DNA from 3 places in the Robertmurraya sp. DFI.2.37 genome. Region 2 is predicted to be linked to each of the others. Evidence: predicted binding sites of a transcription regulator. Region 2 holds the regulator's gene; each other region holds the start of a gene.
The links. Region 2 encodes Rex, which represses fermentation and respiration genes when NADH is low (regulators of the CRP and FNR family bind a similar motif). Its sites were predicted from a motif close to TTGTGAAATATTTCACAA; they were not measured.
Positions count from the first base shown of each region.

Region 1 (8,344 bases), on a different contig from region 2:
TGAGTCGTAAACTTCCTCTATTATTGCTGTGCCTTTAACACTTCTATATCCGGTTCTTCACCAAACCATTCCTTATAAATTTCCGCATATTTGCCATTATCGAAAAGCTTGTTTATCGCTTCATTAAATTCTGCGACCAGTTTGCTATCTTTTGGAAATAGTAGACCATAAAATTCTTCTTCAAAACTATCATCCGTAATTACAACTAAGTTTTGCTGTGAGTTGTTTTTAACATATTCGTCTACGACCGGCTTATCTGCAATAACCGCATCTGCACCATTGCTCAATAGTTCCTGAATCGCAAGTGGAGTCGTTTCGAAAGGCTTTATATTTTTGTGATTGCTTCCTAAAATAGATTCTGCGATTTCATGCCCAGTCGTGTCCTTTTGAACAGCTACAACTTTGTCAGCTAAATCCGCACCACTTTGAATATCACTGCCTTCAGGAATTAAAATTTCATTTGAAGATGCGTAATAAGGGACGGAAAAATCATATGACATTTTTCGATCATCTGTAATCGTAATCGATGAAATAGCCAAATCAGCATTTTCATTGTCAATTTCAACAAATAACGGATCCCAGCCAACATGTTCCACCTTTAATTCGTAGCCTGCTTCCTCAGCGACAGCCTTCGCTAGATCAATGTCAAAACCGAGAATTTGATCCCCATCCATATACTCCATAGGTGCATATGCGGCATCTGTTACGAGCCTTAGTGTTTTCTTTTCATCCCCGCTATTGTTTTCTGAATCATTCGAGCTAGTTTCACTCGCTCCACAAGCGGACACGATCAGGACAAGCCCCATTAGTATAATGAACCGCACCTTCTTACCAATCTTCACAAAATTTCCCCCTCAACAATCATTTTAAGTTTTGAATTTTCTTTAAATTCAGATATAACATTATTATACTGAGTTAAGATCATGTTCGCAACTTAAAAACTATTGGAAAAATCCTATTCTAAGATAGAAATAGCTGTAAACAGTGAGAAGGATATATATCATTTTCCCCTCAATCATTAACTTGCCTTTAATGATTGGTTTTCTCTTTCGTTATTGTTGTGATGATGATGAAGAGAAAACCAATACAGCATAGCCACAAAAATGGAACCTCCTACTAAATTCCCTAAAAATACTGGGATAAAATTAGAAATATAATCAAACCAATTTAAATAACCAGCAAAAATGGCAGCAGGGATGACAAACATATTGGCAACAACGTGTTGAAAACCAATAGCGACAAAAGTCATCGTCGGAAACCAAATTCCTAAAATTTTCCCTGATGACGTATTTGAACCGTAGCAAAGCCAGACGGCTAATGCCACAAGCCAGTTACAGCCAATTCCTGAGACAAATGCCTGAACAAATGAACCATCCAGTTTATGTTCGGCAATATCAATCATTTTTTCTAAATAAACACCCGACTCAGTAAGACCAACGATATGACCAAAAAAGTAAGCAACAAATAGAGCCCCGAAAAAGTTGCTTAACGTAATAACAGCTAAATTTCTTAGTAAAGCCACTGTTTTTATCTTCTTAGCATATCTGGCCAACGGGACAGCCATCATATTGCCTGTTAATAATTCGCCACCAGCCATTAATGTTAAAATTAGGCCGATTGGGAATAGCGACGCTCCTATAATGGTCGATAATCCTTCTAATTCGCCGCTAAGAGGTGCTGTGACACGTATGTAAAGCAAATAACCAAGAGCAATAAAAGCTCCTGCCTGAAACCCTAATATCAGCGATTTCAAAAAAGGATAATTTGCCTTTTTCACACCGTGATTAATCGTAATTTCAATGATTTCTTCCGGTTTATAAGAAGCCATAGGATCCACATTCCTTCCGCTTTTGTAGTTTTATGTGAAATAACACACATACTCAATTTTATACCATTTTGTGCTATTTTCCTGTGAACATTTTGAGTATGTTTTTCACGAGCGGAAGGAATATGAGCTTTTATTGCGCCGCTTTTAGCCCTTCTATATCGGGCTCAGTTCCGAACCATTCCTTGTAAATTTCTGCATACTTTCCATTGTCTAATATAGTATTAACAGCTTTATCAAAATCCTCTTTTAATTCACTGCCTTTCGGAAAAAGGATTCCATAGAACTCTGGAGCAAAGTTTTGTTCATCACTTACAACTTCAAGCTTTTGTTCAGGATTATTTTTTACATACGTTTCAACTACAGTATTATCAGCGATTACAGCATCTGCTCCATCATTCAACAACTCTTGGATCGCTAAATTATTGTCTTCAAATTTCTTAATGCTGTCGCTGTTTACGCCAAGCAGAGCTTCTGCCGACTCCTGTCCTGTTGTGCCATTCTGAACCGCAACGGTTTTACCTATTAAATCGTCAGCGCTTTTAATATCGCTTCCTTCTTTTACTAAAATCATATTAGTAGATAAATAATAAGGAACAGAGAAATCATATGTTTCTATTCTGTCATCATTAATCGTGATGGCAGCAACCGCTAAATCTGCAACCTTTTCTTTCGCTTCGAGAAGCATGGAATCCCATCCGACATGATTAATATCTAACTCATAGCCGGCTTCTTCAGCAACAGCTTCAATAAAATCTATATCAAAGCCAACGATTTTATCACCTTCCATGTATTCCATTGGTGCATACGCAGCGTTTGTAACAAGCTTGAGGGGCTTGTTTTCATCTCCTCCACTTGTTGTCTCACTTGTTCCACATCCAGAGAGGACAATTGCGATCGCTAAAATTATTAAAAAGCTTAGCTTTGATAGTTTTTTCATCTTTCTAATCTCCTTTTATCTTACACTTTCGTAAGTTCTTTCTAGTTAATATGTTTGTAATTATACTAACATATGATTATTTATGCAATATATTTTTATAAAATATTATTTTTATAGCGCATTATTGTATAATAATGTATAAAACAACCGTAAAAAGAATATGTATAGCCCACTATTCCTCAAAAGAATAAAGAGTATAGATAAATTCGAAATTCTTCGAGTTTATCTATACTCTGAGTACCTAAAACTGATAATGATAAATTTTCATGTTCTGTATTCGAATATCGTAAGAGCTTTAGCTACAACCATCACGAAAACAGAGTTAATTTAAAAACTTTAATAGCTCAATCTCATCTCTGATTGGAATACCATCATTGCCAAGTAACGGAATCTCAGCTTTAATCTTTCTAGCCTTCTCAACAGCATTATTTAGCACTTTGGAGAGAGTAAAACCACGTTTTTGATAAAACTTTAATGCTAATAAATTATCGTTTGTTGTGAGCACTTTTATAAGTTGACAATTTTTTTGACAGCGAGATTTTCTACTATTTGGACTAAGGATGTACCTACTCCTTTTCCTTCTTCAATACTATCTAATGAAATAATTTCGCATTCTTTATCTTTAATGATATATGTTATCAAGCCGATGATTTTGTCTTCATCATTTACAATAGTAAACCCATCTAATTTACTACAATCATACACTCCACTAGAAATAACCATTTCTTGACTACCCCAATGGGACCTAAAAAAATCTACGATCTTACTACTCGGTATATCTTCTGTTGCATACATTTTCATTTAAGTCTCCCCCTAAACTCTTTTTAATTTATAAAAACATCATCTCACGACACCCCGTATACCTCTTGCTTTGTTTTTGAAATATCTTTCCTGTTATAATCCCTAGGCTTCTTAATAGGAACCAAGGTTAAAATATTTGACAAAAAAATCCGTTTATGCTATAATTTACATTTAAATTAATGTAGTATACAATAAGGTTCTCCTGGCCAGGGGAACCTTATTTTATATATGGGAGAGAAAAATGGTATGAAAAACAATGAATCCAGTTTAACTTCCTTAGTATCTGCATTTGGTCGTGCGTATCACAGCAAATATGATTCACCTAAAATTTTAGATGATTTTATTGCATGCCAGTTCATTTCTGATGAAGAGTTTTCTGCAATCGGCAACAATATGATAAATGGTATACAGTTTTTCAACAACGATATCGGTCAAAAATTCAATAATAATCCTGAAGAAATTTTAAAGTGGATTACACAGGTTCAGCTTTCCCCAACACCTTTAGCGCGCTCCGCTTATTGTGAACAAGTATTACTTAATGAAATCAAATTAGGTGTCCAACAATATGTCATCCTTGGAGCTGGATTCGATACTTTCAGCTTCAGATATCCAGAGTTAAAAAACGAGCTGCAAATATTTGAAATTGATCATCCAGCCACACAAAAATTTAAAGTGACGAGGTTAGAAGAAGCTAAACTTAACATCCCGAGCAATCTTAGTTTTGTATCAATGGACTTTACTACTAAGTTTACTTATCAGGATTTAGTCAAGAAAGGATTTCAAAATAAAAAAACTTTCTTTAGCCTTTTAGGTGTTTCATATTATTTAACGAAAGAGGAAAATACAGCATTAATCAATCATTTATTTAAAAATGCTCCTTCTGGTAGCTCTATTGTGTTTGATTATGCAGATGAACAACTCTTTAAAGTAAAAGGTATATCCAATAGAGTTGAAAATATGGTAAAAATGGCTGCAGCAAGTGGGGAACCAATGAAATCGTGTTTCAAATATGATGAAATTGAGAACCTACTTGAGAAATCTGGTTTGTTGATATACGAACATTTATCTCCAACTAAAATAAACGAGCTATTCTTTCATAACAGAACGGATTATTTAACTTCATTCGAAACCATACACTATGTCCACGCTGTTAAGAGATAATTATCGAGTCCCTCAATCCCTTAGAAGATTGAGGGGCTTTATTTTATTACTTTTACTACAACTTCCATAACAACTTGATTAACCTATTCAAAAAAAAGTTACCTATCTCTTCGGGTGATTTATTTATTAAATTATAGCTTTACTGTGTAATATTTTACAGAAGGGCACTAAAGTTCAACAGCATTATCCAATTAGTCAATATAAAAGATCCCTATTTATAACATAAGGACCCTTCAAAAAAATAACCTTCTAGTAAGCTTTCCTAATTCCCCCAAGAAAACTCATGACAATACTACTAATCCCAATTACGATACCTAGAGCACCAATTAAAATAATCCAAATACTAGGTATCAAAAAACCTACTAAAATAAGACCTAAAAAAGTTAATACTACGAAGCCTTGGTAAATTGCAAAAATAATATTTAGGACAGGATGATTAAAAAACGATAATATTAGCGGGGGTAATAATAGCACAATAAGTGTTCCAAGAGAGAACCATAGGTTTAGTGGATCATCGAATGAAACCGTATTAGGACCTGTTGGATTTTTAGCAGCTAATAATAAAGCTATAATAGCTAATACCATTATCATTAACGCCATAGAAAACCGTTTTGCCATAATGAAAACTCCTTTTAAAAAGAATCAAAACTATTATTTTTATACGCATTTCTGTCTTAAAAAGTTTCAACATAAACGTTTAGCATTGACTTGCCCAAGTTGAAGTAATCCAAGCTTTAATGGAGAAGTGGAAAGTGATTATCTTTAAATATATTCCTTTGCAAGCATCGGTGCAAAAGAGTTTTTTTCACTAATAAATCATTTTAAAGGGGCATTTCAGGGCTCTCAAGGCTTGAGACATACTCTTTCATAAGGAACTGAGATATTGGCTCTCATTAATTACATATCTTATTCTACTTGTTCTCAAATATGTGCTTTTCCACCCGATATTTCTCAACTGTTGCCCAGTCAATTTCATAGCCAATACCGGGGGTAGTTGGAACTTGAATCACTCCCTGTTCCATTTTCACTTCAGGGATGACAATGTCCTTTTCCCAATAACGATTTGACGGAGAAGTATCTCCAGGTAAAATAAACTGATCCAATGCTGTAATGGCGATATTATGCGCTCTTCCAACTCCAGCCTCCAGCATCCCCCCACACCAAACAGGGATGTTATGGACTTTACAGTAATCATTGATTTTCTTAGCTTCCGTTAGTCCGCCGACACGCCCCACTTTGATGTTAAGAATCTGACAAGCACCTAGTTCAATTGCCTGCATTGCATCATCAAGAGAATAAATGCTTTCATCTAAACAAATAGGTGTTTGCAGCTCCTTTTGCAGTTTTGCATGTTCCATTATGTCAGCTTGTCCAAGCGGCTGTTCAATCATTAATAAGTTAAAATCGTCAAACCTTTGTAAATGCATAATATCATTTAATGTATAAGCTGAATTGGCATCGGCCATGAGCGGAAGATTAGGAAATGCTCTCCTTACTTCTTTTAACACCTCCAGATCGTATCCAGGCTTAACCTTTAATTTCACTCGCTTATAGCCTTCCATTACATATTGTTCGATCTTTTTCAGCAGCTCTTCTATTGTTGGTTGGATACCCACACTGATTCCAACATCAATAGCTGTTTTCCCACCGCCAAGACAGGTAGCGAGAGGGAGGTTTTTTCGCTTTGCAAACAGATCCCATACGGCCCCTTCTAATGCGGCCTTTGCCATATTATTTCGTTTTATTGGAGAAAATCGATTCGAAACATCGTCAGGATGGTTAATGGGCGCATGAAAAAGGAGGGGAATTAAGAAATCTCTCATCATGTGCTCAACGGTTGTCACGGTTTCCTCTGTGTACCACGGGCTTGCGAAAGCAACCGATTCACCAAAACCACGAACACCATCTTCATCAACCATCTCGACCATAAAAAATTCTTTATCTGCCATTGTACCGAAACTCGTTGCAAACGGAGCCCTTAACTGCATCTGAAGTTTGTGTAGAACGATTTGTTTTATATTCATAACTTTTTGTTACTCCTTCATATAAAATGTCCCATTCCTCTATATACATTAAGAAAACCTACTGAAAGAAATCGTAGAGATTTCATAGAAAGAGCGGATTTCAATAGGTATCATAGTAATGATCATTCTGACTTGAGAGTTATCTATTTTCATTCAAAACAATATGAGCAACATATTTTTAAATCATTTCTATGAAACGATATGATCACATAATTCTTTAATATTCTACTACATAAGTCTGCTGTTATCTGCTGATCAATGGGATGGTCGTGTATTCTGTTTTATGATTTGCAGACAGTTCCAAGAGCCTTTAGCATGATCACTTCTTCACAACATATAGTTATGGGGCAGACTCATTTATCAAAATCAAAAGAATATCCTCTAATTGCAGCAACTCTACTTGCAACCACTTGATTTAGCTTTAGATTGAAATAGTCTTCGGTTCTACCCGCCCTTTTCGAAACAATCACTTGAGCATTCTTTCTTGCGTTCTCCCAACTTTTCATCTCAATTAGAAACATTCTCACCTTCTATGTAAACCTTGCCTTGATCACGTTTAATGACATTCATCATAAGCTTTGAAGAAGGAACGTCATCTACTTTTTGAGATGAAAACTTGGCTAACCATAATGTTTGTTTCCATATTTCACCATGTTCAAACTCTTTAATTGTTATGCTGTTTATATTCACATACACACTATACAACAATCTATTGCCTTTTTGTACAAATTTTCGCACCTACGCTTTTCCCATTTTTTATCAACTTTTATTAAATTATTATGAACCTCCAAGCTTTTCCCCTTCATACATTATTGTTATGGAGGTGGACCATTGAAAAAATTACTGTTGCTCCCTATTTTTCTTTGTTTTTTGGTGATGAGTGCCTGTTCTTCAGAGGATCCGATCAAGGAGGAATTGGAAACCTACTTAAATGACGATCTCGCCAATATTATTGGTTTGGAAACAGAAGCAATTTCAGCTTATGACAGTGTCACTGGTGTCAATTATACATCTGATCAATTATTGTACGATGTACTTTTAATGGATGTTATCCCGACCTACCAGGAATTTATGAATAAGCTGGAAGCAATTCGTCTTGAATCAGAAGAGCTGCGGGAGGTGCATGAAGGCTATATTGAAGGTGTCAACACTCAATATAATGCCTTTACACGTATCGTCACTGCTCTAGAATACCAAGACCGTGCTATTATCGAGGAAGCTAATGCAATGCTCGATGAGGCGCGAAAGCTTCTTCGCGACTTCAATTATAATATTGAAAAATTAACGAAGGAACACGGTGTTGAAATGAAGGAAAACTTCGAATCCGAAACGACTGGATTATAAGGAAAAAGGTCAGTCCCCTCAAAAACGGACTGACCTTTTCAGATTAAAAGATAATATGTGCGGCGACCACAATGATTGGCAACGTAATGATTGTTCGGAGCAAAAAGATAAGAATCAAATCTTTTAAGTTCAGCGGAAGCTTGGAACCAAGCAATAAACCACCTAGTTCAGACATGTAGATTAATTGGGTAACTGAAACTCCAGCAATAACGAATCGTGTCAGTTCACTTTCAATCCCGCTTCCGATTA
Region 1 is NZ_JARGEJ010000030.1:14,943-23,286, forward strand. Features, by position in the region: gene PZE06_RS15600 (basic amino acid ABC transporter substrate-binding protein) at 21-842, opposite strand; gene PZE06_RS15605 (formate/nitrite transporter family protein) at 1,019-1,828, opposite strand; gene PZE06_RS15610 (basic amino acid ABC transporter substrate-binding protein) at 1,959-2,765, opposite strand; partial or broken gene PZE06_RS15615 (GNAT family N-acetyltransferase) at 3,088-3,566, opposite strand; gene PZE06_RS15620 (class I SAM-dependent methyltransferase) at 3,813-4,727, shown strand; gene PZE06_RS15625 (hypothetical protein) at 4,977-5,345, opposite strand; gene menC (o-succinylbenzoate synthase) at 5,639-6,751, opposite strand; gene PZE06_RS15635 (hypothetical protein) at 7,105-7,272, opposite strand; gene PZE06_RS15640 (hypothetical protein) at 7,259-7,489, opposite strand; gene PZE06_RS15645 (hypothetical protein) at 7,583-8,095, shown strand; gene PZE06_RS15650 (YjiH family protein) at 8,139-8,344, opposite strand, start outside.
Region 1: PZE06_RS15605 (formate/nitrite transporter family protein) is a predicted target of Rex. The motif match lies at 1,861-1,878, and genes of this name have one in related genera.

Region 2 (8,344 bases):
TAATGTTTATATTAAAACAGCCATAATTTTAAAATCTTATTCGCCGACAACAGCTAAGATGTCATTTTCACGTAAAATTAAATACTCTTGACCTTGATACTTCACTTCTGTACCAGAGTATTTTGAGAAGATAATGCGATCACCTACTGAAACTTCAAGAGCTACACGCTCACCGTTGTCTAGTACACGACCAGTACCAACAGCTACAATTTTTCCTTCTTGAGGCTTTTCTTTAGCTGAATCTGGTAAAACGATACCGCTTGCAGTTTTTTCTTCCGTTTCAACAAGCTCAATAACAATGCGATCACCTAATGGCTTTAACAAGTGAAACAACCTCCTCAATAAATATTATGTAATATTTATTAGCACTCGCACACTTTGAGTGCTAACACAATTAATATATTAATGAATTCTCTTTTTTTTTGCAAGTATCATGCACGATTTTTTAAAAAAATTAACACAAATTTTTACATGAATTTTTAGATCGTACTGCGCCTCATTTCCTGCCGGCTCTTTCTTGCATATAACCTTTCAAAGTATGTACTACTTTTGAAAAAATATCCATCGACAAATATTTTAAGGCAACTATTTGTACGTTTAGCAATTTTATTAGTAGAATGGTTTTAGTGCATCATTAGTTATGTTTAAAAGGGGAATCATAATTTGAAAAAGGAATATTGGTACATTTTAATCATTTACATTACGATGCAACTTTCAACTTTTTTAGGAGTGCCAGCTTTAACATTTGGCGGCGTGTTAATTGGATATAGTATAGAGGAGATGGCTGTCTACGCTGTCGTTATTTGGATTGTCTTCAGCTTTTCCGTAGCCTTGCTCGCGACTTTATTCCTTTTGCGTAAAGAAATGAAGCAACCAAGCTTGGATCGAGAGACTGCTTCTGTTTCAGCCTCAATTGTTTGGGCGATCGCTGGCGTATTTCTCGCGTTATTTGCTCAAGGGTTAGCTGCCAATATTGAAAGTTGGTTAGGAATAGATATGGGCTCTGAAAATACACAGCAAATCCTCTCTTTGATTGAATCCTTTCCAGTTGTTGTCATTGTCAGTTCTGTTATTGGACCCATTCTGGAAGAAATCGTTTTTCGTAAAATTATTTTCGGCTCACTTTATAAGCGGCTGAACTTTTTTCTCTCAGCCATAATAAGCTCTGTTATTTTTGCCTTAGCCCATGCAGAAATCGAACATTTATTGCTGTACTCGGCAATGGGCTTTACCTTTGCTTTTCTCTATATTAAAACAAAACGAATTATTGTTCCAATCATCGCTCATGTTGCCATGAACACCTTTGTTGTTCTCGTGCAATCTGTTTTTAAAGAAGATATTGAACGAATGCTACGAGAAGCAGAATCTATTCAGAGATTCATTGGAGGTCTTTTTCTATGATACGAACACCTTTGTTCTCAGGTATCCTTTATATTGTTCTTGGACTTTTATTTACCTATTTTGCCGTCCAGGATGTACAGCGTAATGGCGAATGGGGAATTTTCACCTATTTATTCGTCATTTTAGCTACCTTTGATTTCGGAAGTGGGATTCGAATGGTTCTCTTTCACTTCAAAGTAAAAGCCATTCAAAAAGATAAAAAATAAACAGCATAAAAAAGGCATGAACTTAGTTATACCGAGTTCATGCCTTTTGTCATAAAATTATTCCTCTTCCTCATCTACTCCATAATGCTTAAGGAAATACACCAATGATTGAAGCTCCACAGCCAGATCAATATGGTGAACTCTTGTTGTCGCTGGTACAGTTAGTCTTGCTGGTGTAAAATTAAGGATTCCCTTAACATTAGCTGCTACGAGTCGGTCTGTAATCGTTTGGGCAAATGGAGCTGGTACCGTTAAAATTGCTACTGTAATGCCCATTTCTGTAATTATTTTTTCAAGCTCGTCCATATGATGAATAGGAACATCCCCGATCGTTGTACCGATCTTCGCCTCTTCAACATCAAAGCCAACAGCAATTTTTGTATTATTATTTTTCAAGAAATTATAATGAAGCAGCGCAGTACCTAGATTTCCGACACCAATCAACGCAACTTTTGTTAACTCATCTTGATCAAGGGTCTTACGAAAAAAGGTTAGCAAATAATTAACATTATAACCATAGCCTTTTTTTCCTAAAGCACCGAAATAGGAGAAATCTCTCCGGATTGTTGCTGAATCTACCTTCACCGCTTCACTTAGCTCAGCAGAGGAAACCCTCTGTTTTCCTGAAGAATGTAAATTCTTTAAAAAGCGATAATATAACGGTAGTCTCTTTGCCGTTGCTTGAGGTATTTTCACTGTATCGTTACTCATTTTATTTCCCCCACCCCTATATAGTCCTTTTTTAACGAGTTAAACCTTATTTTACTTCTTCTTCCCTTTTAAAATCGCCGTTTTTACCACCAGTCTTTTCCACTAAATACGTTTGACCAATAACCATGCCTTTATCAACTGCCTTACACATATCATACACTGTGAGCGCACAAACCGAAGCTGCTGTTAACGCTTCCATTTCTACTCCCGTATTTCCTTTTGTCTTAACAGATGCAGCAATTTTTAACTCATAATTCTCATCCTTTATTGCCCACTTGAATGAAATATTCACTCCTGTCAATGGAAGTGGATGACACATTGGTATAATATCCGCTGTTTTCTTACAAGCCATAATACCTGCTACTTGAGCAACTGCAAGTACATCCCCTTTTTTATTTTGCTGCTGGGTAATTTGCTCGTAAATTTGTTTATTTACTGTAATACTAGAGTTAGCAATTGCCGTTCTTACGGTTTCCTTCTTATCGCTAACATCAACCATTTTTGCTCTGCCTTCTTCATTAAAATGGGTAAACTCTGCCATTATCAAACACCTCACTTCAAATGATACACTATTTTGTGATCTTTGTGAAAATATTGTTATTATCTTCACAATAAATTTCTCTTTTATGAGGAAAAAACGTATCTCTTCATAATGAAGAATGCCAGGAAAAATCTTCTTTAATTGCTGTTCTTAAGGTTCTACGTTACACTATTCCTAGACATATTGAGGTGAAACCAATGATACTATTACAAGTAAATCAACTATCAAAATCATATGGGGCTGACCCCATCTTAACGAATATAAAACTAGAGGTACAAACAAAGGATCGGATTGCACTCGTTGGACGAAATGGCGCTGGAAAATCGACACTCCTAAAAATTATCGCTGGACAGCTGTCTTATGAAAGTGGCGAGATTATTAAACCGAAGGGTGTCGAGATTGGATATTTAGCGCAAACAACCGGACTGGAATCGAATTATTCCATTTGGGATGAAATGTTGACGGTATTCCAGCATTTAAAATTACAGGAACGATCGCTGAGACAATTAGAAGAAAAAATGGCTGATCCGGCTGTCTTTAATCATTCAACAGAGTATGAAAAAATCTTAAAAGAGTATGATCAACTGCAAGTATCCTACAAAGAAAACGGCGGCTATCAATACGAAGCAGATATTCGCTCTGTTTTGCATGGATTAAATTTCCATTCTATTGATTACTCAACAAAGATTTCGAGTTTGAGCGGCGGGCAAAAAACAAGACTTGCCTTAGGAAAGCTATTGTTAACGAAGCCTGATATTTTAATTCTTGACGAACCGACAAACCATCTTGATATCGATACTCTTTCATGGTTGGAAAACTACTTACAGGGCTATTCTGGTGCTATTCTTATCGTTTCCCATGATCGCTACTTCTTAGATAAAGTCGTGAACCAAGTGTATGAAATTTCGCGTTTAAACATCACAAGATATACAGGGAATTATAGTGCCTATCTAGAACAAAAGGCATTGAACTACGAGCGCGAGATGAAACAATATGAGAAACAGCAGGAAGAAATCGCTAAACTTCAAGACTTTATCCAACGTAACTTAGCACGCGCTTCCACAACTAAAAGGGCGCAGAGTCGCAGAAAACAATTAGAACGAATGCAAGTGTTGGACAGGCCTCTTGGTGATGAAAAATCAGCCTCATTTGGCTTTGACATCGAAAGACAAAGTGGAAATGACGTATTAAAAGTAGACTCTTTAGCAATCGGTTACGACAGTGAAAAAATTAGTGAAGGGCTCTCCTTTCGCCTCACAAGGGGAGACAGTATTGCCCTTGTTGGCCCAAATGGAATTGGCAAATCCACTCTATTAAAAACAATTATCGGTCGATTACCCCAACTGGCTGGTGATATTCACTTTGGTTCAAACGTAACTATCGGCTATTATGATCAGGAGCAGGCTGAATTAACATCCAATAAAAGGGTTTTAAATGAATTGTGGGACGACTATCCTTTAATGAACGAAAAGGATATTCGCACAGTATTAGGGAATTTTCTTTTCTCTGGAGATGATGTATTAAAAACTGTCTCAACTTTAAGTGGTGGTGAAAAAGCGCGACTAGCTTTAGCCAAACTAATGATGAAAAAGGCTAATTTTCTTATTTTAGATGAACCGACAAACCATCTTGATTTAGACAGCAAAGAAGTATTGGAAAACTCTTTAATTGATTACCCTGGAACCATTTTATTTGTATCACACGATCGCTATTTTATTAATCGGATTGCGACAAAAGTATTGGAGCTTAGCCCCCATTCCGCAACCGAATTTCTCGGTGACTATGATTATTTTGTCGAGAAAAAACTCGAGTTTGAAGAGTTAAAAGCATTGGAACAAAAAATGATATCAACAGCCGATCGACAAATAAAGCAAGAAAAGACAAGTTATCAACAGGATAAGGAAGCCAAAAAAATAGAACGGCAACGAAAAAGAAGAATTGAAGAGATTGAACAGCTGATTGAGGAGCTCGAAGGAAAGATTGAAAAAAATGAACAATTGTTGTGTGAGCCCGACATTTTTCAAGATCACGAGAGAGTCTTAAACCTTACGACTGAAACAGAGCAGGCAAAAGAACAGTTAGAGCACCTCCTTGAAGAATGGACTGAATTGGCAGAATAATTTTCAGAAATGAAGCACCGGGATAGCAACACTATCCCGGTTTTTATTTTCCACATAATTGTCCACATTTCAAACCTTTATATTAATGCCTTCCACAAACTTTTCCACATTATCCACAAAAAATCATCTATTTATCCACATTTTCCACAAGGAATAAGGTCTTATCCACAAAAATAACCCGATTACTCGGGCTATTCTCACTATCGTATTTATTGGTTGTGACTCGTAATATCTAACCCTGGATTAGCATTTAAATCAAGCTTTGCACGTTGCCCTTTAGCATAAAAAATACTTCCTGCTGCAGCAATCATAGCTGCATTATCTGTGCACAAGTACAAAGGCGGAATCACAAGTTCCACTTTTTCTGTGGAAAACGTTGCTTCTAACCTTGTTCTAAGCCCTTTATTCGCTGCAACGCCTCCAGCCAACAATACTTGTTTAACATTATATTCCCTTGTTGCTTTTAATGTTTTCGTAACTAACACATCAATGACACTTTCTTGAAAGCTAGCGGCTAGATTTTCAGGAATTAGCTTCTCTCCACGTTGTTCAGCATTGTGGACAGTGTTGATAACTGCCGATTTTAATCCGCTGAAACTAAAATCATACGAATCCTCTTCCAGCCATGCTCTCGGCAATGGAATCGTCGCCTCTCCAGCCTGTGCCATTTTATCAATATGTGGCCCACCTGGATATGGGAGGTTTAGCGTTCTTGCAACCTTATCATAAGCTTCTCCAGCAGCGTCATCCCTTGTTTCCCCAATTACTTCAAAATGGCCATGCTCCTTCATATATACTAGTTCAGTATGTCCACCAGAGACCACTAGTGCTAATAGCGGAAATTTCATTTCTGCCACAATTCGGTTAGCATATATATGACCAGCAATATGATGTACGGGAACTAACGGTATTCCATGTGCAAACGCTAAAGCCTTCGCAGCATTAACACCAATTAGCAATGCCCCAACAAGTCCAGGCCCTTCTGTTACAGCAATTGCATCCATGTCCTTAAACTCTAAATTAGCCTTTGTTAGCGCCTCTTCCAATACAATCGTCAATTGTTCAACATGGTGCCTCGATGCAATTTCAGGAACAACTCCCCCAAAGCGCTTATGGCTGTCAATTTGTGACGCAACGACATTCGCGATGATTTCTCGACCATTTTTTATAATCGCTACAGCGGTCTCATCACAGCTTGTCTCAATTCCCATAATATATTGTTCTTTTTTCATTACAAATTCACCCACATTACTAATGCATCTTCATGATTATCGGTATAATAGCTTTTTCGGATTCCTCCATTTTGAAAGCCAAGTTTGCGATAGAGAGATTGGGCAATATGATTGGACACTCTTACTTCTAATGTCATTGTCTTCGCACCCTTTTCCTTCGCAATCTCCATTACTTTTTTTAATAGAGCTTCCCCTAATTTTTTACCGCGATACTTCGGCAGTACCGCAATATTGGTAATATGTGCCTCATCAACAATAATCCATACCCCACAGTATCCAAAAACTCCATCCTCATCCTCTAAAACCGTATATAATGCAAATCGATTTTTCGTTAATTCATTTACAAACGATTCTCGGCTCCAAGGACTGGTAAAGGACTCATTTTCTATGAACACAATTTGATCGATATCCTTCTCTTCCATCTCACGAAATGTCAGTTGTTTAGTCATTTCTCTCTCTTCCTTAGTTAGAGTTCTTTGCTTTGTTCGCTTCGATCCATTTAGCTTCCGCTTCTGCCAGTCGAATATAGTTCGGGACAAAGGAATGAATATCAACGCCATTTCTATCCATACCGAGAAAGGCTAGCTCTGCAGGCCGTGGATTTTGCTCGGTAATTTCAGCAAATTGAGCCTTCTCCCCCATTATTTCTGCAATTACACCTTGATGCAAAGGCAGGTCATTCCCTACAAAAAGAATTGGTTCTGAAGAAGAACACAACTGCTCCGCCCAGTCTCGCGATTGAAGAATTTGGTCGCCTTCTACCGTTTCTAACTTTCCTTTTTTATATTGATACAGACCTGTATAAATTTGTCCACGTCTCCCATCAAAAAGAGGTGAGACCGCTCCCGAAAAGTATCTTCCAACAGCGGCTGCTAGTATTTCTAAGCTAGACACTCCAACGAGTGGAATATTTAATGTCCAAGCTAACGTCTTTGCAATTGTCACACCTATTCTTACACCTGTATAGGAGCCGGGGCCTTGGGCAACCACAATTTTGTTAATATCTTTTGCAGTAAGATCGCAATCTCTTAATAATGTTTCAATTGAAGGCATCACACGAATGGAATGATTCTTCTTTACATTCGTTATATATTCTCCAATTACCTTCTCTTCATCGATGACGGCAATTCCTAAAGCGTAATTCGATGTATCAATGGCTAAAACCTTCATATTCCTAACTCCTTACATAATTCCTCATAACGGGCACCCTGTGGCATCAACGTGATTAACCTTGTATCATTGACCCCATGCCTTAAACGAATCATTAACTTTTCTTTTGGGAGCTGCTCTTCAATTAGATGGGCCCATTCGACGACGGTCACGCCATCACCTTCAAAATATTCATCAAAGCCTAAATCTTCATCAGAATCCTCTAATCGATAAACATCCATATGATACAGTGGAAGATCTCCATTATACTCTTTAATAATTGTAAATGTTGGACTATTGACCGTTTTCTTAATGTGCAACCCTTCAGCTAATCCCTTTGTAAAAGTGGTTTTACCCGCACCTAAATCCCCTTCTAAGGTAATGACATCCTGGGGCTTTAATAGAGCAGCTAAACGTTTTGCCAACTCCATTGTTTCCGCAGGATTTTTCGAAGTAATGGTATATTCATTCATATTCATTTATCACCTAAATCTATTTAAAATATAAATATCTTTGTTTTTATATTATCGCACTAAATTTTATATGTTGTTTGAACATCGCATTAAAATATCTTACTTTCTCAAATACATGAACTGAATTCAATTGTAAATAACAGTGCTGATCACAAATACAACAGATATGAAAAAACCTTAGGACTTCTGCTCCTAAGGATGTTTTTAAGTACTTGCATAATAAGTACCTTTCCTCTATCTGTAGTTTACCTTAAACCACAAGAATGAGCAAAAACATGCGTATGCGCATAAAAAAAAACGAAACTAAGTTTCGTTTTACACTCATAAATGGCGGTCCGGACGGGACTCGAACCCGCGACCTCCTGCGTGACAGGCAGGCATTCTAACCAACTGAACTACCGGACCTAAGCTTTTTCGACGTTAGGAGAAAATAGCTTTCCTTTGTCTTTTTGGACGTAGGAGAAAATAGCTTTCCTTACTTCTTCAAGTCTTACTTAATTGAAAAGTCGAT
Region 2 is NZ_JARGEJ010000038.1:38,412-46,755, forward strand. Features, by position in the region: gene groES (co-chaperone GroES) at 37-324, opposite strand; gene PZE06_RS17780 (CPBP family intramembrane glutamic endopeptidase) at 664-1,401, shown strand; gene PZE06_RS17785 (YdiK family protein) at 1,398-1,607, shown strand; gene PZE06_RS17790 (redox-sensing transcriptional repressor Rex) at 1,665-2,318, opposite strand; gene moaC (cyclic pyranopterin monophosphate synthase MoaC) at 2,365-2,859, opposite strand; gene PZE06_RS17800 (ABC-F family ATP-binding cassette domain-containing protein) at 3,057-4,979, shown strand; gene tsaD (tRNA (adenosine(37)-N6)-threonylcarbamoyltransferase complex transferase subunit TsaD) at 5,189-6,211, opposite strand; gene rimI (ribosomal protein S18-alanine N-acetyltransferase) at 6,211-6,660, opposite strand; gene tsaB (tRNA (adenosine(37)-N6)-threonylcarbamoyltransferase complex dimerization subunit type 1 TsaB) at 6,674-7,381, opposite strand; gene tsaE (tRNA (adenosine(37)-N6)-threonylcarbamoyltransferase complex ATPase subunit type 1 TsaE) at 7,378-7,833, opposite strand; tRNA gene PZE06_RS17825 (tRNA-Asp) at 8,162-8,238, opposite strand; tRNA gene PZE06_RS17830 (tRNA-Met) at 8,344-8,344, opposite strand, start outside.

Region 3 (8,344 bases), on a different contig from region 2:
CTCAACTTCAACTAAGTTAGTATGTTGAGGATTTCCCTTAGCCAATGCAGATGGACGTTGACTTGTTAGCGTGTTGATGTTTCCTCGCTGATCAATTCCATTTTTATCAGGTGACCACCAAGCTCCCTGTGGGATTGCTACTGTTCCAGGAATAATTCTATTCGTGAGTTTAACTGGCATATGAATTTCTCCACGCTCATTAAAAACCTTTACTTTGTCACCATCTTTAATATTTCTCGTTCTCGCATCTTCTTTATTCATCCACATGACTTGTGGTCCTGCTTCTTCTAACCATTTGTTATTATCAAAAGTTGAATGGCAACGGCGTTTGTAATGCCAGCCAATAAGCTGTAATGGATACTTCTCAATTAATGGATCTTCAGGTCCTTCCCATGAAGAAACATATTTCGGTATTGCCGGAATTTCATCCAATTCATTCATATCCCATAACGCTTTCGAGAAGATTTCAATCTTACCTGAAGGTGTTTCAAATTTATGATTTTCTGGATCTTTAATTTGCTCTTCAAATGCGATTACCGTTTTATCCTCTAATGAGACTTGATAGATCCCTTTCTTTTTGAATTCATCGAAGGTTGGAAAATTCGGATCTACCTTTCTTGACTCTTCAATTGACCACATAACCCAATCTAATTCATTTTTTCCTTCAGTAAATTCTTTTTCTACTCCAAGCTTTTGCGCCAGCATCGTTAGCCACTCATAATCCGATTTCGTTTCAAATAGATTATCAATACACTTTTGAGACAAAATCGCTTGTTGTGAAGGAGCCCATGTTGTTCCAATATCCCATCTTTCCATAAATGAATTGGATGGTAATAAAATATCAGCAAATTTTGCACTTGGAGTCATAAAAATATCACTAACTACAATTAGTTCAAGGAGGGATTCATCCTCTAATATTTCTGCCGTGCGATTGCAGTCGGAATGCTGATTTATTAGAGTATTTCCTGCTAAATTAAACATTGCCTTAATATTTGTCGGCAGCGTCTCTTGCCCTTCTGGTAATCCCTTCACTCCATCTTTTGCACCCATTTCTGTTCCACGAACAACAGCGTCCGTCCAAAGGAAACAAGGAATCGTTAAGCCACCTAATGGATTATCTCCTTTTGGTACAGCAGTGGTTTTTACGAGGCTAACATAACCAGCACCAGAAGCCCAACCGCCTCGAACACCGACATTTCCAGTAATGGCGGCAAGCACCGTACCACCTCTTACAAATTGCTCACCATACGCTTGTCTTTGTGGTCCCCAACCTTGTAATAAGGCTGATGGTTTATTTGTAGCAAATTCTCTTGCAAGTTTTCGAATCGTATCAGCAGGCACCCTGCAAATCTTCGAAGCCCACTCAGGTGTTTTTGCTACTCCATCCTTTTCTCCCATAATATAACTAACGAGAGACTCTCCTTCTGGAACCCCTTCAGGCATATGTTCCTCATCGAAGCCCACACAATATTTATCTACAAAATTCTTATCGTATAATTTTTCAGAGATAATAACATACGTCATAGCATCCATCATGGCATTATCAGTAGTTGGCGCAATCGGGATCCACTCATCCGCTAATGCTACAGCTGTATCAGATTGCCTTGGATCAATCACGACGATCTTTACCCCAGCTTCTTTTGCTTTTCTAACATAGTAATCTGTTACGCCAAATCTCGTTTCTACCGGATTATGGCCCCATAAAATAATAAGCTTTGAATCTGATAAAGTATTTAAAGTGCTTCCCGTTTGCGTCGTTCCATAAGTAAACGGTGTAGCATTTGAAGTTTGTGCTGAGCTGTAGGAATTGTGGTAACCGAGATATCCTCCAGTTAAACCCAGGATTTTTTGTATCATATTTCCTGCGCCAATAATACTTCCTGAATGCCCGCTTGCATAGTTACTATACCGACTGGCCGGACCATATTTTTGCGTGATTCTAGTTAATTCTTTAGCAATATAATCAATAGCTTCTTCCCAAGATATTTTTTCAAACTTACCTTCTCCCCGTTTACCGACTCGTTTCATTGGATATTTTAGGCGATCAGGATGATAGACAAATTGGCGGTAGCCTCTCCCGCGAATACATGCACGAAGCTGCGGCAGCTCAAATGTATCTTCTTTTGTATCTGTCGTAAGACGTGTCACAACACCATCATTTATATGAGCTTTTATTAAGCACCTACCACCACAGTTAACAGTAGAACAAGTGGTAAGTATTTGTTCATCGAGATTTTCACTCGGCTCCTCTGCACTAACTTGAGATAGCATTCTCGTTCCTTGTACGGTTCCCCCAATCACTACTGGAGCAGTAACTGCGCTTGACCATTTAATAAAACTCCGACGAGACATTTTATTATCACTTAAACTGTCAAATATATCTTTGCCCATGCTTAACCCTCCTGTTTTCCCATAAATTTACTATCATAACCTTGTAATTAGGCTAAAAATACAACTCGTTAATAACATCCATGTCAAAAATAATGAAATCTTCCAACATTCGTGCAGAAGATATGAATAACTCTGATTTAGCATGGTTTTGAATATCGCTTGAAAACGACGGTACCCACTTAGCTAAATGCTCTTTAAGCATCCTCTTCTGTCCATCTAACAAATGATTATAAATTGAGACATTATGTTCTTGTTCCGTTCTCTCTATTAATTGGATCATGAACTGTAATTCATAGCTAATATGATCCTCTGCCTCTATATGTTGATCAGGTTTTCTCTCTAGCGCTAAATGATAAGTTTTAAAAAGTTCCTTCACTTCAAATGTGGGAAAATCAAAAAGACATCTATCTTTTCCTCTATATACTGATTCCCAAGGAGGCGCTAATAAAGAATCTGGGCCAATAAATAAACGAAAATAATCATCTCTTGCCATTTCAATTGCTGCTTTTTCATCGTCGCTGATAAAAAAATGATAGAATCGTTTACCTCCATCGATTTCCTGTAACCCTTGTATATTAAAGCTATCTTTAATATTGAAATAAGTTTCGAGATCCATTGGCTGTGAGAACAAGATATATTGGAGTTGATAAAAGTCTTTTCGAGCCTTTAAAAGCTGAACATTTTTGTCTTTTATCCTTTCAACTGTATAAGTCATTTTCTCATCGTCTCCAGTCATATTATTAATTTTCCCCATACAATAACCGATTGGGTAAGCAAAAGAAGCCTGGCAAAATAAATTTCAGCGCTACCAAAATCAATTCCAAATTCCTTTTATTGTGAATGTTATCACAATCTTTACCTTATCTTTATTATAAAATTGGGCTAAATAAAATGATACGTTCTTCATACACAAAAAAAAGGGGGCAATTTTGTTTGCGGTGAACAATTAATTTTTACGAACTTGTGACGGTATATATGGAGACAAAAGGGGATTAAAAGGTAAGAAAGAAGAGGCTGGGACATAAATAGCCTCTAATAAAGAGAAAGGTGAATTTGAGGGTACTCAAATTCACCTTTCTCTATTTTTTCGTGTTAATTCTTCTATTATCTTAGTTAATGGCAGTGAATTTTCTTAAATTCACTGCCATTAACGCGAGCCCCATTTCGTTTTCTACCTTCGATTTTCCTCGTACAGAAAATCGAGTGAAACGCAAATTAGCCTTCAAGAATTTAAAAACTGAGTTCACATCTATTTTGCGTTTTCGATAGATGACACCGGTTTTCTCTTCCGAAAGCTTAGCTCTTACATCTTCTTCTTTGTTATTCCCATCTTTCATTTACCATAAGTTTTCGATTGTTGCCTTCTTTTGCTTTTGTACATGATGAACGGATTGGGCATCCTGTACAGTTTTCACTCTCGTAGATTTTGAACTTCGTTTGAAGCATATAGAGTCTTTTCACACAGACACAGACAAATACAGAAAAATATTTAAACTTCAGCTATTTCCGGTTGGGGTATGTGTATGTATCTGTTTCTTTTTTATACTCCTAGTTGTCGGAATTAAATGAGTTTTGTTTATACTTTTTCTTTTGTTCCTTCAAATACATGTTATAGGTAATCAACACTTCTCATTTTCTATTAGCAAGGATATCATAGAAGCTTTGTTCATTGCCATAACCGGCATCTGCGACAATATGTTTCGGTAAATCGAAATAATGCTACTCAATCTCATCGAGGATTGGAATGGAATTAACGTACGTGTATCTGTTGGATTTGAAAATAATTTATAGGCAAGTGAGTATTGGCCTTCCGTTGCGATTTGTACATTGTAACCAGCTTTCAATTGTCCGTTTTTCAAATAACATCTTTCATTCGTATAAAGGTCGCAACTTTGTCTGTTTTCGAATAGCTGATTCCAAAGCCTTGTTGATATTTCTGTTTTTGCGAGACAAAACCTATCAATTGTTTACGGACTTACTTCGGGTATTTACAGGGCTTTTCGTTCTGCAACGTCTGAAGTTACTTCTAGTTGTTTACCATACGTTTTTATAAACTCGTCTACTTTTTGAACCAATTGAGTATGTTCTTTTCATGACAATTGTTCCTCGCTTTCCCGTTCCAGTTCATGCATGATTTCTTCTCAAGTAACTTATTGTACAGTTGGTTGATTTTTTAATTAAACTTTGATGAGACTTTTCAATAGATTTCTTCTAGACAAACGTAAATTTATTCGTATTCGCCTCAATCTTTGTACCATCAATAAAAATCACATCTTGATCAATCAGTTTTTCTTCAATTAATGGGCAACGGAATTGAACGAAACATTGGCTAATTAATTCTTTCACTTCGGATTGAACACGGAATCAGTTGATAAGTAATTGAAGTCGTATTATGACCTATGAATCTATATAATGGTGTTAGAGTTTTTTTGCCTAGAGAATCTTTTGGCAGGTGAAAAAACATCTTTTTTACATGTTAATATCAGCATTACTAATGACTTCACTTCCTTAATTCGCTATCAACTAAGTTTAAAGCTTCAACAATCTAATCAGACTCCTTTTTCTCAAATTCTCGAATAAGTTCCTCCCATAATACAAAAAAACCATAAAATTATTAATATGTAACTATTTCTGGTTTTTTATATCTAGAATATTCTTTAATATTATGGCTAGTAGAATATAGTTAGATAATTGGAAAATTGCATTTATGTCTTGGTATAAAAATAAATATCTAGTTACAAATGGAAAAAGAAAAGTTATAACTATTGCTAAAACTATACTAAGGAACAAAAATCCAGTAACTTGTTTCAAAAAAACATCTCCTTTATTAAAAGTCATACCTAAGATAACATATTATCCCAAAAAAACAAAATACATCAAGCTATTATAAAAACAGTAATTTTTCCCTATATATTGTAATATTTAATAGGGAATTTCAAGCTCCTCTCCAAAAAAATACGAACATACCCCTATTGATAATCCAAAATATTTCATTTTTTCCACGAAAAGTTAGTGATATTATTTTGTTATACTTTACATATATTCTAATATTTGGTAAAATTACTCTTGTGAAAATTGGAAAATTTAAGGAGGATATTATAAAAAAAATAATTTTAGGTATTTTTATGGCATTAAGTTTGACTTTATTTTCAAGTCATACTTTTGCCGAAGAAAAACTAACGGTACAAGCCGTAGATACAACATTAGTTGAAATGGGCTTTTCTTCCGAAGAAGTAAAAAAAATTAGCGAAAAAACCAAAAAACAGATAGTTGAAAGTGGTGGAGAAAAAGCAGATTATACAGTTGAGGATGTAACATTAACCTACCAAAGTTTGGATGGTAAAGTCTATGAAGTAACAGATGCAAACAAAAATGAAATTGCTTTAATGGAAAAGAAAGATAGAAAAATAGCTCAATTAATAGATCCGCTCGCATTCGCAGGAATCGATGAAGAACAATTTAGAGAGTTCCAAACTTTTAGCTCTGGTTTTAACGATCGAGCTGAAGGTGATTGGTATGGTTCAACTTATATCACAAAAGTTGGTGCAACTTCTACCAATAATATTTATGAAGTTTGGACTGAATGGACTTGGACAAATGGACCAAAAGCATGGTGGACAACTGATACAGTTGCTACAGCGTGGGACATTGGTTTTACAGCACAACAAAATTCAGATAAACAATATAGATTTGTTGTAAGAAGATATGCGGATGGAAATATTAGAACAGATAATATTAATGATTTAAAGATTTTACATGATCAGTATGGTCATCAGGCAAAAGTTCCTATAGGCACATTCTTACAACAATCTGGTGGAATTTCTGAGAAATTGCTTATAAATAAGTCTGTAAAAGGTACAAAAGGATTATTAACGGTTTATGCTCATCCTACTACACCACTAGGAACATCAGCTACTATCGGTCCTGTTTCAATAGATTTTTCCACATTCGCTGGATATAAATGGAGTTATAGACTTAATATTAATTTATAATTCTATGAATTTACAAACCTACTTTACACATATAAACCTGTCACTTCTATGTTCAGGTGACTAATTATCTTTAGTATACTAAATGAATAATTAGGTCTTTATACAATCTGAAAGTTCATCTAACCTATAAGGTGTTCTGCTAATAAAACACCAAAAATATACGCAAAGAAAATTTTTGTTTAAAAAGAGCCGATTTTCCCTAATCTAAGGGTAAAATTTGCTCTTTTTTATTGGTTTAGAAAACCCCTTGTCTACTTCCACAATTTCTCCTGATTTTCTACGGTTACGTAAAGTGGCTTTATACTTATCTACCTGTGCATTATACATTTCAGCATATTCACCATTTTTTAAAATAAACTCTTTGTGGCTACTAATCCCAACAAATCCACCTTTTTCATTACCACTATTTTACCAGCGATTTTGCAGAAATCATTCTATGAGATATAAAAATCCCCACTTTCCTTTGGATCTAAGGCTGAAGTTGGTTCGTCCAGAATAAACAATTGCCCTCTTTTAAATAAAGCTCTTGATAGAGCTATCTTTTGCCATTGTCCTCCTGAAAGTTCCTCACAATTATTAAGCATTCTACCTAAAATGGTATTAAATCCGTTAGGTAAATGCCCAATGAAATTATTTAAATTATTATCAATAATTTTTGCTAACCTTTCGTTATTCGTATTATCTGAATTTTCAAAAAATATATCCTCTTTAACAGTAAGATTATATTTCACAAAACCTTGAAATATAGTCATAACTTCTTGAAATATGGAATCTAACTTAATACGATTGAGAGATAACCCCTCGATTTTAATTTCATTATCTTTTGTGGGATATATAAGAGTTGTTTTGTCAGATCCGGTACTTCCAACTGTCACTACCTTCTCATTAGATTTTATGGTTAAATTAATATTTCCTAATATTTGATAGATACGTAAAATTGGATATTATCATCGGTGTGATTCCAGATGACATAAACCCTAAAGAATGGGAATCATCAAATAATAATATTCCGCTAAAAAAGAGAACATGAGGCTGGGACAAAAATAGCTTCAAATAGTGAGAAAGGAGAATTTGAGTGAACTCAAACTCTCCTTTCTCTATTTTTTACTATTAATTCTTATACATCCTTATCTGATGGCTGTGAATTTTCTTAAATTCACGGCCATTAAAACAAGGCCCATTTTGTTCTCAACCTTTGATTTTCCACGAACAGAAAATCGAGCGAAAACGCAAATTGGCCTTCAAAAATCCAAAAACTGGTTCTACTTCCATCTTACGTTGACGATAGATGGCACCTGTTTTTTCTTCTGAAAGCTTTGCTCTCACATATTCATTTTGATGTTCCCACTTCTCGTTCACCATTAATTTTCGATTATTCCCATCTTTAGCTTTTGTATAGGATGAACGGAATGGGCACTCCGAACATTCTTCACATTCATAGACTTTAAATTCCCGTTTGAATCCTGTTTTATCCGTACGTTCAGATTGATATTTAAAGGGAAGGCGTTTGTGATTTGGGCAAGTGTATGTATCGCTTTCTTCATCATACTGCCAGTTGTCTGGGTTAAACCCGTTTTGTTTATGTTTTTTCTTTTGTTCCTTCACATACATGTTATACGTTATTAGTGCTTCTCGGTTTCTGTTTGAAAGGATATCATTAAAGTTTTGTTCGCTGCCACAATATGCTTCGGTAATTCGAAATAACCTTTCTCGATTTCATCTAGAAATGGAATTAACGTACGTGTATCTGTCGGATTTGAAAATATACTATACGCAAGTGTGTATTGACCTTCCGTTGCGATTTGTACATTATAACCTGCTTTCAATTGACCATTCTTCATATAATCATCTTTCATTCGCATGAATGTTGCATCAAGGTCTGTTTTCGAATAACTATTACGTGTACCCAAGATTTCAAAGTCCCGTTGATAGTTCTGTTTCCGTACAAGATAATCAGTCAA
Region 3 is NZ_JARGEJ010000066.1:3,351-11,694, forward strand. Features, by position in the region: gene PZE06_RS22160 (DMSO/selenate family reductase complex A subunit) at 1-2,391, opposite strand, end outside; gene PZE06_RS22165 (TorD/DmsD family molecular chaperone) at 2,444-3,106, opposite strand; partial or broken gene PZE06_RS22170 (transposase) at 3,501-4,755, opposite strand; gene PZE06_RS22175 (hypothetical protein) at 5,460-6,383, shown strand; gene PZE06_RS22180 (ATP-binding cassette domain-containing protein) at 6,818-7,321, opposite strand; partial or broken gene PZE06_RS22185 (IS1182 family transposase) at 7,520-8,344, opposite strand, start outside.
Region 3: PZE06_RS22165 (TorD/DmsD family molecular chaperone) is a predicted target of Rex. The motif match lies at 3,226-3,243, and genes of this name have one in related genera.